DNA from 2 places in the Aureibacillus halotolerans genome. Region 1 is predicted to be linked to the other one. Evidence: a T-box and tRNA genes for the amino acid it is inferred to sense, from the RefSeq annotation. Region 1 holds a T-box; the other holds one or more tRNA genes.
The links. A T-box is a leader RNA that pairs with one kind of tRNA and senses whether it is charged. The one in region 1 lies ahead of serS (serine--tRNA ligase), so its partner is inferred to be a tRNA-Ser.

Region 1 (3,414 bases):
GAGGTCTACACGCCTTCCTTTGACATTAGTGAGCAAATCGTCGAAGCGCCAGCCGAAAAAGATACCGTTGTCGGGAAAATGAATGTGTCCTATACAGGTGAAATTGATTATGGCTATATACAAGGACCTGATCAATCCTTTGGTTCTGTTGATATTGTAACCACTGCGCAAGTGGACAAGGCGAACTGGTTTGTTCTCGGTGCTCGTGCTGTCGGTGGATTTTTCGTTGATCTATGGAATGCAATTGTATCTGGAATTGGCGGACTATTTTCTTAGGAGACTTCGTCGTGGACTAGCATTTCTATAGGATGTAAGTTAAAATAAATCATCTTACTATTCATATCCGAAATGGAGGAAATCATCTTGAGTCAAACAGGGACTGATCGTGTAAAACGCGGAATGGCAGAAATGCAAAAGGGTGGCGTCATTATGGATGTCGTCAATGCTGAACAAGCAAAAATTGCTGAGGCCGCTGGTGCTGTAGCTGTCATGGCGTTGGAACGTGTGCCATCGGATATCCGTGCCGCTGGCGGTGTCGCGCGTATGGCGAATCCGACGATTGTAGAAGAGGTGCTGAACGCTGTCAGTGTACCTGTGATGGCAAAAGCGCGCATTGGGCATATCACCGAAGCGAGAGTACTTGAATCTATGGGTGTCGATTATATTGATGAAAGTGAAGTATTGACACCAGCAGATGATGAATTCCATATTGATAAACGTTCGTTTACAGTGCCATTTGTGTGCGGCTGTCGTGATTTAGGCGAAGCGACTCGTCGAATTGGTGAAGGGTCGTCGATGCTTCGTACAAAAGGAGAACCTGGAACGGGCAACATCGTTGAAGCGGTCCGTCACATGCGCAAGGTACAATCACAAATTCGCAAAATAACATCCATGTCACAGGATGAATTGATGACCGAAGCCAAACACCTTGGTGCGCCGTTCGAGCTTCTTTTAGAGATTCGTGAGCTTGGTCGTTTGCCCGTCGTTAATTTTGCGGCAGGCGGAGTAGCAACACCATCAGATGCTGCATTGATGATGGAGCTTGGTGCGGATGGTGTCTTTGTAGGCTCAGGCATTTTCAAATCGACCAATCCAGAAAAATTTGCCCGTGCGATTGTTGAGGCAACAACGCATTATCAGGATTATGAGCGGATTGCGGCATTGTCAAAGGAGCTTGGTGAAGCGATGCCTGGGATTGAAATGAGCACATTACGTGCTGAAGATCGTATGGCGGACCGTAGTCAGTAACGAAAGGGAGCACAAAGCATGGACATCACGATTGGAGTACTAGGTTTGCAAGGGGCCGTTCGCGAGCATGTTCAGGCTGTCGAAGCTTGTGGTGCGAACGCTCTTGTAATCAAGTCCCCATCACAGCTCAATGAAGTTGATGGGCTCATTATGCCTGGTGGGGAGAGCACGGCCATTCGAAAGTTGATTGATGCATATGCGTTCCTAGAGCCATTGCGTGCATTTGCTAAGGAGAAACCAGTATTTGGTACGTGCGCTGGCTTGATCCTCTTGGCTACACATATACGAAACAGTGATATGGTTCATTTGGGCTTGCTCGATATGACTGTCGAAAGGAATGCGTTTGGTCGGCAAAGGGAAAGCTTTGAAGAAACCATCCACATAAAAGGCATTGCGGAGGATTTTACGGCGGTGTTTATTCGTGCCCCTATCATTGTATCGGTAGGGGATGATGTTGATGTTCTTGCATCGATAGGCGATCGAATTGTGGCGGTTCAGCAAGGACATTTGCTCGCCACTGCGTTTCATCCGGAGCTTGCAGGCGATCATCGCATGACCGAGCATTTTATCAAGCTTGTCTCAAAACAAGCATAGGTTGCATTTTTAAAATTGACACGCTATACTGTTGGCAAACGTGATGACAGGAACTAGTAGCAGTTGCTTTTTTTCTAGAGAGCTGGTGGGGGTGCAAACCAGTAAAAAAGCGCTGTGAATCCACTCCTTGAACGGCCTTTCGCGGCATTCGCTTGCGACGTAGGATCGGCACCAGCCGTTATCTGGTTCGAGCGGAAAGCAGGCTGTAGGCTTTCAATCGGGGTGGCAACGCGGGTTCACACTCGTCCCTTACTTAGGGACGGGTGTTTTTTGTATTTCATCCGTTTTAAGAGCAATGTTGTAACGAAAACACCATACGAAGGAGGAACTTTTATGCTAGATAATAGACAGCTACGGAATCATTTTGATGATGTGCTTGCACGAGTGAAACGTCGTGGAGATACCTTTGGTTTAGAGAAATTTCCTGTTCTGGATGAAAAACGTCGGGAGTTAATTCAACGCACGGAGGATTTGAAGGGCCGACGAAATGAGGTTTCAAAGCAAATCCCTCAATTGAAAAAGGCTGGAGAGCCAGCGGATGAGCTTATTTTAGAGATGCGACAAGTGGGCGACCAAATCAAACAGCTTGATGACGACCTTCGTCAAGTAGAGGAAGAGCTTGAGGCGATCTTGTTGCGTGTGCCAAATCTGTTGCATGAGAGCGTTCCAAACGGGTTGTCAGAAGACGACAATGTCGAGGAGCGTCGTTGGGGGGATGTGCCGGCATTTTCGTTTGAAGCGAAACCCCATTGGGATTTGGCTAATGACCTCGAGCTTCTCGATTTTGAACGTGCAGCAAAGGTCACAGGAAGCCGCTTTGTCTTTTATAAAGGAGCCGGTGCCCGGTTAGAAAGAGCATTGATCAATTTTATGATCGATCTCCACGAAGATCAGCACGGCTATGAAGAGGTATTGCCACCGCATATCGTCAATCGCGACAGCCTGCAAGGCACAGGACAGTTTCCAAAGTTCGAAGAAGATGTGTTTGCGGTTAATGTGGAAGGATACTATTTGATTCCAACCGCTGAAGTGCCGGTGACGAACTTGTATCGGGATGAAATTCTTCCTGAGGATGCTCTGCCGAAGAGCTATGTCGCCTTTAGCACCAATTTTCGGTCCGAGGCAGGCTCGGCAGGACGTGATACACGTGGACTGATTCGCCAGCACCAATTTAATAAGGTAGAGCTTATCAAATTCGTTAAGCCAGAGGATTCTTATGCAGCGCTGGAAGAAATGACTCAGCATGCTGAAAACGTCCTGAAGGCACTCAAGCTGCCCTATCGAGTCATTACCTTATGTGCAGGGGATACGGGTTTTTCAGCTGCTAAAACGTATGATATTGAAGTATGGCTGCCGAGCTATAACGAGTACAAAGAGATTTCTTCTGCCAGCAACACAGAAGCCTTTCAGGCGCAGCGGGCGAGCATTCGTTATCGAGCAGAAAACGGCAAGCCTGAGCATCTTCATACGCTAAACGCTTCCGGATTGGCTATCGGTAGGACCGTCGCGGCAGTGATGGAAAATTATCAACAAGCAGATGGAAGCATCGCTATTCCTGAGGTTCTTCAGCCG
Region 2 (3,414 bases), on a different contig from region 1:
CACGGTTCGCATTAACGAGACCGACTATAGTGCAGTGTCTTCTGGACAATGGATCAAGCAACAGACAACAGTGAATGTTGTTGCTGTGGATGGGACGAAAATAGTCGTGAAGCCTCAAACGGAAGAATCAATAATTCAGGAATAAGTTAAAGCTGCCTGTCAGTTGGTTATACACGGCTGACAGGCAGCTTTTTTATGGCGAGAAACATCATAGATATCGTTACGAATACGCCACCTAGCCCAAAAAGGGGTTGTCCTATGACGCTGCCAATAAGGTAAAGAAACGTTCCTAAGGGCAATGTAAAGGCGCTCATCGACCATGCTTGTGTATAAGAGCTGCGTTTTTTCTTCATAACGGTGGAGAAAAGCTGGCTGGATAAAGCGAGTCCACTCGATGCGAGCACTAGGAACATAAAACAAAGAACAAAGGTGATTACAAAACTAGCAACATACAGTAAGACGATATTTTCTTGGACAAAACGCAGTGCATTCTGACCGTCTTCTTCAGTGAAAATGCGTTGAGGAAAGGTTGAATAATCCACCGACATTGACAGATACTCAGAATGAATTGTAAATTGGGTAGAATCAAGAAACAATGCTGGTGTTATTGAATCTTCTGATGGCGATGACCGTTTGACAAGACTATTGTCAGGGGCTGAAAAATCTTCGAGAAACCCGTCAACGCTTTTCCAGCGGATGCTTTCTGAAGATAACGCATGAGAAACGTCATTTACCCATGCTGATAAGGAAAATGATAAAATACTGCCGTAAAGAAGGGCGAACAAAGCAGAGAGCGTGAGTAATAAACGAAGCGCGTTTCCAATGCCCCGAACCCGCATTGCGGCAATAAAGGCAGGCGACGTAACGCTTTTTCGTAGTTGAAAGAACAAACGTTTCATGAATGGATCTCCTCAAGGTTCACATACTTTTTTATCTATAGTTCATTTTACGCACGACATGACACAACATCAAGCATAGAAACAAGATATCATTATAGAAGCGAGGTGGCACCGTTTTTTAAGGCAGTTATATAAAAAACGGACGGATATTGGATATTGTCGGTTGGATTCTAATTTCAATTTTATTTCTATTAGGGTATCTCAGTTTCATCTACCCGGTACTCCCAGGCATTCTCTTTGTGATCGCAGGCCTATTTCTTTATGGATTTTGGTTTTCTTTTGCGCCGTTTGGCATTGTTTATTGGGTGCTACAGGCAAGTATAGTTGCCTTGATTTTTTTAGCAGATTGGGCGGCCACTTATTTTGGAGTGAAAAAATGGGGAGGGTCGAAAGCAGCAATTAATGGAAGCTTAATTGGCATGCTTATTGGTCCATTCGTCATCCCGGCTGTTGGACTGTTTGTGGGTCCGTTTGCTGGTGCAGTTATTGGGGAGCTTATTGTGCATAGAGGTCCTTTTTTGAAGGCATTAAAAATTGGGGTAGGTTCATTGCTAGGATTTATCGCAGGATCACTTGCCAAATTCGTTCTGCAAACCATCATGATTGTCCTGCTTTTTGTTTGGATTTTTATATAGAAAAAGATTGCAACACGAAAACAAGCATGGTATATTGTTCTAGTGATCCTTTAAAAAAGGGTTGACTTGAGAGATTATTACTTGTATAATTTCTAATGTCTTTTCATTGTGGCGGTGTAGCTCAGCTGGCTAGAGCGTACGGTTCATACCCGTGAGGTCGGGGGTTCGATCCCCTCCGCCGCTATGCTTTTATATGTAACTGGACCCTTAGCTCAGCTGGTTAGAGCCATCGGCTCATAACCGATCGGTCGCAGGTTCGAGTCCTGCAGGGTCCACCAGTTGTACGGAGGAATACCCAAGTCTGGCTGAAGGGATCGGTCTTGAAAACCGACAGGCGGGTCAAACCGCGCGGGGGTTCGAATCCCTCTTCCTCCTCCATAATTTATATGGCACATGAATCAAGCCTCTTGAAGGCTTTTTTTATTTGTGTTAAATCATATAAGAAACTCGTGCTAGACGGAATTGATTAAAGCTAGAATGGTTCGTCTTATTTTAAAGATCGTCTTTTAGTAACTAAGTGGATCTCTACGCTTTTAATAACTAGAGGATCCCTCTTCAATTCAATTCAAATCAAATCATAAAAAATGAATGGGTCATTAAAAGCAGCCACTAGCGAGGACTCCTACGGCAAAAAAATCACGACGAAGCTTTTTGAGTCGATGATGCACTTGTGCACTTTAGGGTGAAAGCGAGCGTATGGCAGCTTTTATAAAAAGTAGGACTAGTCGAACGAGTCGCTTGTCGCTACAATAAACGTAAGCGATTACAATTAAGGAGGGTTTTTATGAATCATCGTGTCATTGTTGTTGGGTGTGGTGGGATGGCAAACAAATGGGTAGACTATGCCATCGAGAGAACCAATGTGTCGATTGTAGCTCTTGTCGATGTGTTTATCGAGAATGCAATCAAAATGCGAGACGCACACAATTTGGATGTTCCGGTGTTTGAATCACTCACAGATGCCATTGCACAAACAGAAGCAACACTTGTTTTTGATGTAACCATTCCTGCTAGTCATAAGGATGTTAGTTCAGAAGCAATGAGAATGAACTTAAACGTCTTTGGTGAAAAGCCAATGGCTGAGTCATTTGAAGATGCAAACAGTGTCTTAGCATTATCGGCAAAACAGAAGCAGACGTATTCAGTAATGCAAAATCGCCGCTATGATAAGCATATTCGTGGCTTACAGAAGGCTCTTGATCAACAGCTTATTGGACCTGTAGGAGCTGTACACGCTGACTTTTTTCTAGGTCCACACTTTGGTGGGTTCAGGGAAGCGATGCTGCATCCTTTAATTATTGATATGGCGATTCATACGTTCGATCAGGCACGCTTGATTTGTAACGCTGACCCTGTGTCTGTTTACTGTCACGAGTTTAACACGCCAGGATCGTGGTATGACGGGAATGCTTCTGCCGTTTGTATTTTTGAGATGGATAATGGCATTGTCTTTACATATCGAGGTTCGTGGAGCTCAATTGGTGCAGGGACATCGTGGCAATCGGAGTGGCGGATTCAAGGTTCAAAAGGAACTGCCTTATGGAATGGGGAGAAAGAGCTTTTTGCCGACGTTAAACAATTGAAGGAAAATAAGGAGGGGGACTTCCTTGATGAGATCGTTCATGTGCCTATTCAAGCAGATGTGTCACGACGAGAAGGGCATGAAGGGTGTTTAGATGAAATGTTTCAGGCGTTAGAAGAAGGGCGTCTAGCGGAGACCGACTGTACCTCTAATATTAAAAGCATGGCCATGGTTTTTGGGGCGATAAAAAGTGCTAAAGAAGGTAAGAAGGTATTGTTGACAGGAACCCACTTAGAAGTATAACAATTTTCTGCTTGTAGGATGAAGGTAGAAAATCACTAAATTTGTAAAACCTTTT

Region 2: it encodes a tRNA-Ser, which carries the amino acid that the T-box ahead of serS (serine--tRNA ligase) is inferred to sense. The anticodon was not compared.

What each region holds. Positions count from the first base shown of each region.
Region 1 is NZ_SNYJ01000010.1:76,067-79,480, reverse strand. Features, by position in the region: gene EV213_RS12635 (serine hydrolase) at 1-276, shown strand, start outside; gene pdxS (pyridoxal 5'-phosphate synthase lyase subunit PdxS) at 364-1,248, shown strand; gene pdxT (pyridoxal 5'-phosphate synthase glutaminase subunit PdxT) at 1,267-1,842, shown strand; T-box leader at 1,877-2,095, shown strand; gene serS (serine--tRNA ligase) at 2,176-3,414, shown strand, end outside.
Region 2 is NZ_SNYJ01000003.1:268,160-271,573, reverse strand. Features, by position in the region: gene EV213_RS05870 (NfeD family protein) at 1-145, shown strand, start outside; gene EV213_RS05865 (DUF1189 family protein) at 168-899, opposite strand; gene EV213_RS05860 (DUF456 domain-containing protein) at 1,049-1,534, shown strand; tRNA gene EV213_RS05855 (tRNA-Met) at 1,645-1,718, shown strand; tRNA gene EV213_RS05850 (tRNA-Ile) at 1,736-1,812, shown strand; tRNA gene EV213_RS05845 (tRNA-Ser) at 1,820-1,912, shown strand; gene EV213_RS05840 (Gfo/Idh/MocA family protein) at 2,319-3,359, shown strand.